2 regions of the Peribacillus asahii genome follow, and region 2 is predicted to be linked to the other one. Evidence: riboswitches for the same ligand, from Rfam matches in the RefSeq annotation. Region 2 holds a riboswitch; the other holds the start of a gene.
The links. Region 2 has a riboswitch for FMN ahead of BAOM_RS16435 (ECF transporter S component). Riboswitches for the same ligand answer to the same signal wherever they lie in the genome.

Region 1: linked by a shared signal. The riboswitch ahead of ribE (riboflavin synthase) and the one ahead of BAOM_RS16435 (ECF transporter S component) in region 2 are both predicted to bind FMN.

What each region holds. Positions count from the first base shown of each region.
Region 1 is NZ_CP026095.1:597,234-601,454, reverse strand. Features, by position in the region: gene ribH (6,7-dimethyl-8-ribityllumazine synthase) at 1-173, opposite strand, end outside; partial or broken gene ribB (3,4-dihydroxy-2-butanone-4-phosphate synthase) at 211-834, opposite strand; gene ribE (riboflavin synthase) at 847-1,488, opposite strand; FMN riboswitch at 1,642-1,772, opposite strand; gene BAOM_RS03015 (DEAD/DEAH box helicase) at 1,893-3,029, opposite strand; gene BAOM_RS03010 (ATP-binding protein) at 3,068-4,221, opposite strand, start outside.
Region 2 is NZ_CP026095.1:3,332,083-3,336,303, forward strand. Features, by position in the region: gene BAOM_RS16420 (RecQ family ATP-dependent DNA helicase) at 1-283, opposite strand, end outside; gene BAOM_RS16425 (YpbB family protein) at 280-1,332, opposite strand; gene BAOM_RS16430 (ferredoxin) at 1,611-1,859, shown strand; gene BAOM_RS16435 (ECF transporter S component) at 2,038-2,613, opposite strand; FMN riboswitch at 2,778-2,914, opposite strand; gene serA (phosphoglycerate dehydrogenase) at 3,286-4,221, shown strand, end outside.

The DNA of each region.
Region 1 (4,221 bases), 2.1 Mb from region 2:
AAAGCTCCCGGTACCCAAGCTACATCGATGTCTGCTTCTTCTACACCGTGACGCTTCAAGCCGTCAAGCGCTCCGTCCAATAACTTACTCACAATAAATTCATTAAATCTTCCAACTACTATACCAATTTTTAATCCTGTTCCAATTAACTGTGCTTCAAAATGTTGTCCCATTTTCGTTCCCCCTAATATAATTCAGTATGATTTAGTTCACTTCAGCTGTTACACGTGAAGCTTGTTGTTTACGATAACGAATTAAATCTGCAATCGTGATAAATTTTAATTGAAATTCTTCTGCAACTTTGACTAAGTCAGGCACTCGTGCCATCGTACCGTCCTCTTTCATAATTTCACAAATCACTCCAGCTGGAGCTGCTCCACATAATTTAGCTAAGTCGACCGCAGCCTCTGTATGGCCTGCTCTTTGCAGCACACCGCCCGCCTTTGCTACAATTGGAAAAGTATGACCAGGGCGTTTAAAATCCTCGGCTACAGCCTCATCATCTAGAAGAGCATTTACTGTAATCGAACGATCAAAAGCACTAATGCCAGTTGAATTACTTCTATGATCAACACTTACTGTAAAAGCCGTACCATGTGGATCGGTATTTACCTCAACCATCGGATGTAAATTTAACTTTTGTGCGCGTTCTTCAGTAATCGCTGTGCAAACAAGACCTCTTCCATATGTAGCCATGAAATTAATCGCTTCCGGGGTTGCTTTTTCCGCTAGAACAATAAAATCCCCTTCGTTTTCACGATTTTCATCATCCACCACAATAATTGGTTTTCCTGCTTTTAAATCTGCTAATGCCTCTTCAATCGTATTAAACACTCTACTCACCTCTTAGTAAAATCCATTTTCAGCTAAAAAACTTTTGGTTAATGATTGTTTTGGTTTATTTGTCTGTAGGTGCTGCACGATATATTTACCAATCATATCATTTTCGATATTAACAATATCCCCTACACCTTTCTGTCCGATAATCGTGTCTTGAAACGTTAACGGAATTAATGAAACTGTTAATAGGTTGCCCTGAATATCAAAAATAGTTAAGCTCGTTCCATCAATAGCTACAGAACCTCTTGGGATACAATATTGACTCAAGCCTTCTTGAAGCTCGATTGTGAAGTACACGGCATTTTCTTTCGGTTGTTTTTTAATAATCGTCCCTGTCCCATCAATATGTCCTGAAACAAAATGACCACCGAATCTGCCTTGTGCACTCATTGCTCTTTCTAAATTGATAGGAGAACCAGGTTTTAATAATTGGATAGACGATGCTTTTACCGTTTCTGGCATTACATCAACAGTAAATGTATTAGTTGTAAAAGAAGTAACGGTTAAACAAACACCATTTACTGCAATACTGTCTCCAAGATGAACATCTTCCACAATTTTCTCTGAAGAAATCGTTATCTCCATGCTCTGCTTGCCTTTCTTTAACGATTGAACAACACCGATGTCTTCAATAATTCCAGTAAACATGTCTTCACCTCTTTTGCCGAAAAATAAAAACCCCATAGAGATACCTACAGGGTTTGCGGGAGTATATGGTGAAAAAAATGTATACTTAAATAAACCTTTAACTTCGAGTTCTCAAAATTTAAAGGATACACTCATACATTTTAAAAAATTCCACACGTCCTTCTCCCATCCAGACTTTACTGTCGGCTTTGGAATCTCACCAAATCCTGCCTTAAAAAGGCTCGCGGGCTTAGAATTGCTTCATCACCGCCGGTTGGGATTTACACCCGACCCCGAAGGACAAACTATTTATAACTTACAGTTAGTTTATCACGATAAAGTTATATTGTAAATTACTTACTCTCAATCTCATAACTGCTAAAAGCGGAAGAAGAATAAATTCGCCTTCCGCTTGTATGGTTCACTTATTTTGCATCTACAATCTGTCCAGCATAAAACTCTTTTTTTTGTAGAGAAAGCTCCAGTTCACGAGCAATCTTCTTTAATTCACGCTCTTCTCGTTCCGTAACAATTGACATCACTGTTCCATCTGCGCCCGCGCGGCCTGTTCGACCAGAGCGATGTACATACTGATCTATGCTATTTGCTAAATCAACATGAATGACCGTCGTTAATCCTTTAATATCTAAACCGCGGGCCGCTACATCTGTCGCTAAAAGCAGTGGATGTTTGCCTGATTTCAATTTACGTAAAGCTTTTTCACGATCTACTTTGTTAGATTCTCCATGAAGCAGCCCCACTTCAACCTCTTTATATTTTAGCTTTTCTCCAATAACATTGAGCTCTCCGATATCATTGATAAAGGCTAGCCCTTTCATACCCTCTAAGCGAGAAATTTTCTCTAAAATTTTGAACTTATCACGTTTTTCTACAACAAAGTACATGTGATCTACTTTCGATTGCATTTTCTCACTTTTATCGACTTTAATCGTAACAGGCTCATTCATAAAGGCACGGGCTGCTTGTTCTATTTCTTGTGGTAATGTTGCCGAAAACATCATCACTTGGCGATCTTTTAACGTTGTCTTCACAATATTACGGATTGTTGTAAGATGCTCTGGAACAAGCAATTGATCTCCTTCGTCTAACACGATCGTTTTCACTTCATGCATTTTTAACTTCTTTTGAGTAATAAGTTCCTGTATACGTCCTGGTGTCCCAGCAATAATTTGAGGGCGTTTTTTTAGTTTTTCTAATTGACGCTTCACATTTGCGCCTCCAATAAATGCCGCACCATTAATACTGCTGCCTTGTGACCAAATACGAACCTCTTCATTAATCTGCATCACAAGCTCACGAGAGGAAGCCAGAATAAGAGCTTGTGGGGATGATTGATCAGGGTCTATTTTTTCAAGTAACGGAAGTAAATAAGCAAGTGTCTTTCCTGTTCCCGTTGGTGATTCAGCGATTACATCTTTTCCTTCCATAATTTGCGGAATAGCTTTCAGTTGAATGGGAGTTGCTTGGGCAAAGCCCGATTTATTCCAAGCTTGCTGGATAAATGGTTTCATCTTTTCAAGTAATGCAGGTGTATTGCTCATTTTCTTCTCCTTTTATCTAAAAAAATCAATTACCTAGTTTATAGTACCACTTGTTCCTTTGCTAGTGGAATCCGAATCGTTACTAACGTTCCCTTGTTTTTTTCACTTTTAAAGAAAATCTCTCCATGGTGCCTATGAATAATCTTTTGACATACAGCCAGCCCAATACCTGTACCTTTTTCTTTTGTTGAATAAAAAAGCTGACCAATCCGTTGTAATCGTTCAGGCTCCATCCCAATCCCATTATCCTGAACCGTTAAAACAGCTGTATCTTTTTCTATTCTTAACACAACGTTAATCTTCCCATGTTCTGTAATTGCTTCAATGCTATTTTTAATAATATTAATTAATACCTGCTTCATCTGCGATTCATCAGCCATAATAAGAACAGGCCGTGGAACTTCTTCATAGCACAACTCAACATTATCAAGATTTGTTTGTGCTGTCATCAGTGTAAATACTTGTCGAATACTTTCTCTTACATCAATTTTTTTATAAGTGACTTCTTGCGTTTTCCCTAAAATCAATAGTTCACTTGAAATGGTATTAATACGTTCGACCTCTTGCAAAATAATATCTAGATGCTCATCATTCAATTCTCTCGTATATTGCATCAACTGAATAAAGCCTTTTAAAGAGGTAAGCGGGTTACGGATTTCATGAGCAACCGCTGCAGCTAAATGACCTATTACAGATGTTCTTTCTGACATAATCAATAGCTCTTCTTCTCTGCGAAGACCCGTAACATCTCTGGCAATTGCATAAACGCCAATAACATCTCCTTGGATAATAATAGGGACAAAAGAACAACGCGTAAATTTAATCTCTCCCTTTGCATCTCGAATCGCTGTTTCAAAATCCAAAGCCTCTTTATTAGTTGCTCGTCTATAACAATGAATCACTTTACCAAGGTCCTCACTATTGATGAGCATACTCGCTGAATGTTTATTTAATCCTTCTAGATCATATCCAAATAAAGCCTTTGCTTGCGGATTCATTGAAATAACTTTCCCTTTAAGATTCAACTCTAGAACAGCATCAATATTATACATGAACAAAGATTGGTATTGCTCGTCTCTTACCTGTAGTTCCTTTTGCGAATTCAATAGTTTCTTTGTCCAATACACTATCGTACTATATAAAACAGCTCCAGTTATTATGATATATAACCAACCTTTTGAATTTTGAAAAG
Region 2 (4,221 bases):
GCTGAAGGGTTAAAAAAGAGTTAAATGTTAATACCCTTTTCTCGCCTCTCACTTTGAGCTGTTCCGCTTGATCTTGCATTAAAGATAATAATGGCGAGACAATTAATGTCGGTTTCTTTAAGGCATAAGTAGGCAATTGATAGCATAAAGATTTACCTGTACCCGTTGGCAGCATGGCCAATAGATGTTGTCCTGCTAATAAGGAAGAAATCACTTCCTTCTGCCCTGGCCGAAATTCAGTAAATCCAAAGTAGTGTTCCAGTATTTCTTCCAAAGAATTCACAATTCGTCACCCGCTTTCGCTAATACAAGCCGAATTTGAAAAAAGCTAATAGCTTCATCTGCTAACGATTGCCTAATAGCCTTTAGCTGTTTTGTTTGAAGCTTCTTCATTACCTGCAGTATTTTCTCTTCCACAGCACTCGTCACATATTCATGAATCGGAAATTGTTTATCCACTAATACAATTTCAACGAGATGGTCTTCAATTGTATTAACCTTCAAGCGACGAATGTTCGCAATTTCAGTTAGCGTTCGACCTGCTTGAATAAACTGTAGCGTCGTTTGTGTAGACTGCGTTAAACGGGACTGCTGTAAATCTCCTATAAGAGAAGATAAAAGGCGATATTGCGTAAATGTTTTCTCTATTTCATAAAACATCCAGTGCAGGGATTCTAGAAATACATAACGCACATACCACTCATCAAGCTGCATCGTTTTTGAAATTTGGTCAAAAGTCTGTCCTACCCGATTTATACCTGTTAATTTTCTAACAAAAATCGTTTGATGCCTATCACTTTGTCTCTCCAATAAATCGGTTAACTCTTCATACAAATGCTGAGCCATCAACTCTCGATTTTGACGATTCTTTTGTAAAAATTGTTTTACGGATTGTTGAATTTTAGTATGCCGTTGAATCGGATAAAACTTGGTTTCATTGTGAACAATATGGGAGAGCGTTTGAATTAACAAATTCAATCTGCCCCAAAAAACAGGAGCCACATTTTGATACTTCCATCCATTTAATCGAGTTGGGATTGGTTCACATTGAGCAAGCTCTTCCTCTCCACTTTGTGTAATAATAAAAACATCTGATTTTTCCTTAGCTGTAATCCAACCATGTTCAACAAGATTTTGGATGGTATCAACCAGCTGTTTTCGAGTAAAGTGAGGAATTGTTCCAAAAACATTAGTCAAACGAAATAAATGAGCATCTTGAATAGTTTGTGAAGATTTTTTTCCTTGCAACATATGATAAATGGCATAAATGGATCGCTCACCTTGAAATTTTTTGATTGTATGGAGGATGATAACTTGCAAATAATTTGCCAAATGTACACTCACACCCTTTGTTTTCCCTAATGATGCTTTCATTGTAACAAAGATGGAGATAAAGTGTATTTCTAATCCTCCAAATAAGACAAATTTTGTTCTTTTTTAGCAAATAAAAAGTACATGATATTTCATTTGTTGGTTATTCGTATACCATGAGGAATTTTTTAGCTAGATTTCCTATTGAAAAATGCGGAATTCAGCCGTACAATAGGAATAAGGTGAAACTATGTGAATAAATAACTCATGTTATTATCCAATTAGGAGGAGTTTTATATATGGCAAAATTTACAATCGTCGATAAAGATACATGCATCGCATGTGGCGCATGCGGCGCAGCTGCCCCAGATATTTATGATTACGATGATGAAGGCATTGCTTTCGTAACTTTAGATGATAACCAAGGAACAGTTGAAGTTCCAGATGTTTTACTAGATGATATGATGGATGCATTTGAAGGCTGCCCAACAGATTCTATTAAAGTGGCTGATGAAGCATTTGACGGCGATGCACTAAAATTCGAATAAAAGAACAAGCCATTTCCCTACACAGAAATGGCTTTTTTTTAACTTTGCTAATCGAACGATTCGAGATTCACTTCATGCAAAACTATCGTTCCCATCCATCTTTTAGCATATCCTTACCCCATACTATTTAGTCAAATTAGACAAAAAAAATCGAACGGTAAACGTTCGATTTTTTTCTTCATATATTTTTATATAAGGCTTGTTTATTAAGCCACGTTTGCATTTTAGCAAAAATCAACATAAACACAACTGTAATCAATATACCTTTTATAAGGTTAAATGGCAAAATAGCAGTCGTGACAAATGTTCGAGCCTCTGAACCAGACATCGCCTCTGCTCCTAAGAAAAATGTATAGGCAGGTAAGAAGATATAATAATTTAAAACACTCATCAACACAGCCATTGAAATCGTTCCAGCAAATAACCCAAAAGTCATTCCTCTTACAGAACGAATTTTTTTATATACATAGTAGGTTGGTAAAACAAATAAAATCCCTGCTGTAAAGTTCGCAATATGTCCGACTGGAATCGCTGTTAAACTTCCTGTCATAATCGCATCTAACAAGTTTTTAACAAATTCTACTAGTATTCCTGCTCCAGGACCAAAGATTATCGCAGCAATTAAAGCGGGAATATCACTAAAATCCACATTCAAAAAAACTGGGAACCCCGGAAACGGAAAGTTCAGGAGCATCAAAACATAAGAGACGCTCGTAAGCATTGCTAAAGTCACTAACTTTTGTACCTTCATCATTCTCTCTCCTTCTTTTTCTAATCTACTCCGAAAAAGAGGACAAGTTCTGTTAAACGGTTTGTGTCCAATAAAAAACCCTTTAATTCCGATGGAATTAAAAGGAGAAATTAAAGGATTCGACAAACACACGCTCAATATATCATCTTTTGAACGTCTACAAGAACCTCCATCTTCTCCCATCCAGACTATACTGTCGGCTTTGGAATCTCACCAAATCCTGCCTTAACCAAGGCTCGCGGGCTGAGAAGGAATCTCCTTCATCACCGCCGGTGGGGAATCACACCCCGCCCCGAAGATAGACCTATAAAATTATTATACTACTACGCATTTATTATATCTGTTTTTTCTTTATTTGAATAGCTTTTTTCTAAAATTAACCAGGTTAAAAAATTTCCCTTACATAATCAAAAAAGAATGAGCCTTCTCTCTTCATTATAATAGAAATACAATATTTAACAATCAAACATTATTCGTTTATGTGAAATGATAACGCAAACAAAAAATGTTTTTTGAATAAAAATGTCATAAAATACGTATAATTATATATCTCACATTACATTTATTCGCTTTTTATACTCCCTTGCCTAATCCCCATAACATTGACAGTTATCCGTTCCGATTGTAAAATTAACTGAAGTTTAAGATAATTTTTTCTAGGAAGGTGTTCATGACGTGTATCGCATTTTAGTAGCAGATGCCATCAAACCTGAAGGATTAGGACCCCTATTAGAAGCAACCCACATTGAACTTATTCAAAAAACCGTCGGCGAAGCAGAGAAGCAGCTTGACCAAATTGATGCAATTCTAGTTCGAAGTGCAACAAAAGTAACCGAAGAATTAATGGAACGCATGCCGCAATTAAAGATTATTGCACGTGCAGGGGTTGGTGTTGATAACATTGACATTCCAGCCGCAACCAAACGTGGAATTGTTGTTGTAAATGCTCCAGATGGAAATACCATTTCTACATGTGAGCATACATTTGCAATGATGTCTTCTCTTGTCCGTCACATCCCACAAGCATTTACTTCTTTAAAGGCTGGAGAATGGAAACGTTCTTCTTTCACAGGTATTGAACTCCGCGGAAAAACACTTGGTATTGTTGGATTCGGTCGTATCGGTGGAGAACTCGCAAAGCGTGCAAAAGCATTCGGAATGGAAGTTGTTGTATTTGATCCATTCTTAACAACTGACCGTGCTAAGAAGATGGCCGTTACAGTCCTACCGTTAGCAGAACTATTACCTAAAGCCGATATTATTACGGTGCATACCCCCTTAACAAATGAAACAAGAGGTTTAATCAATGAGGAAAACTTAAAAACTTGTAAAAAAGGCGTATATTTCTTAAATTGCGCTCGTGGTGGAATCATCGATGAAGATGATTTATATGAAGCAATTATCGAAGGACAAGTAGCCGGAGCAGCACTTGACGTCTTCGTTGAAGAGCCGCCGCATGGCCACAAATTATTAGAGCTTGATCAAGTGATTGCAACACCCCATTTAGGTGCTTCAACAAAAGAAGCTCAATTAAATGTAGCTGTTCAAGTCGCTCAAGAAGTTCTGACTTATCTGAATGGAAATCCTGTTTCTAATTCTATTAACTTGCCC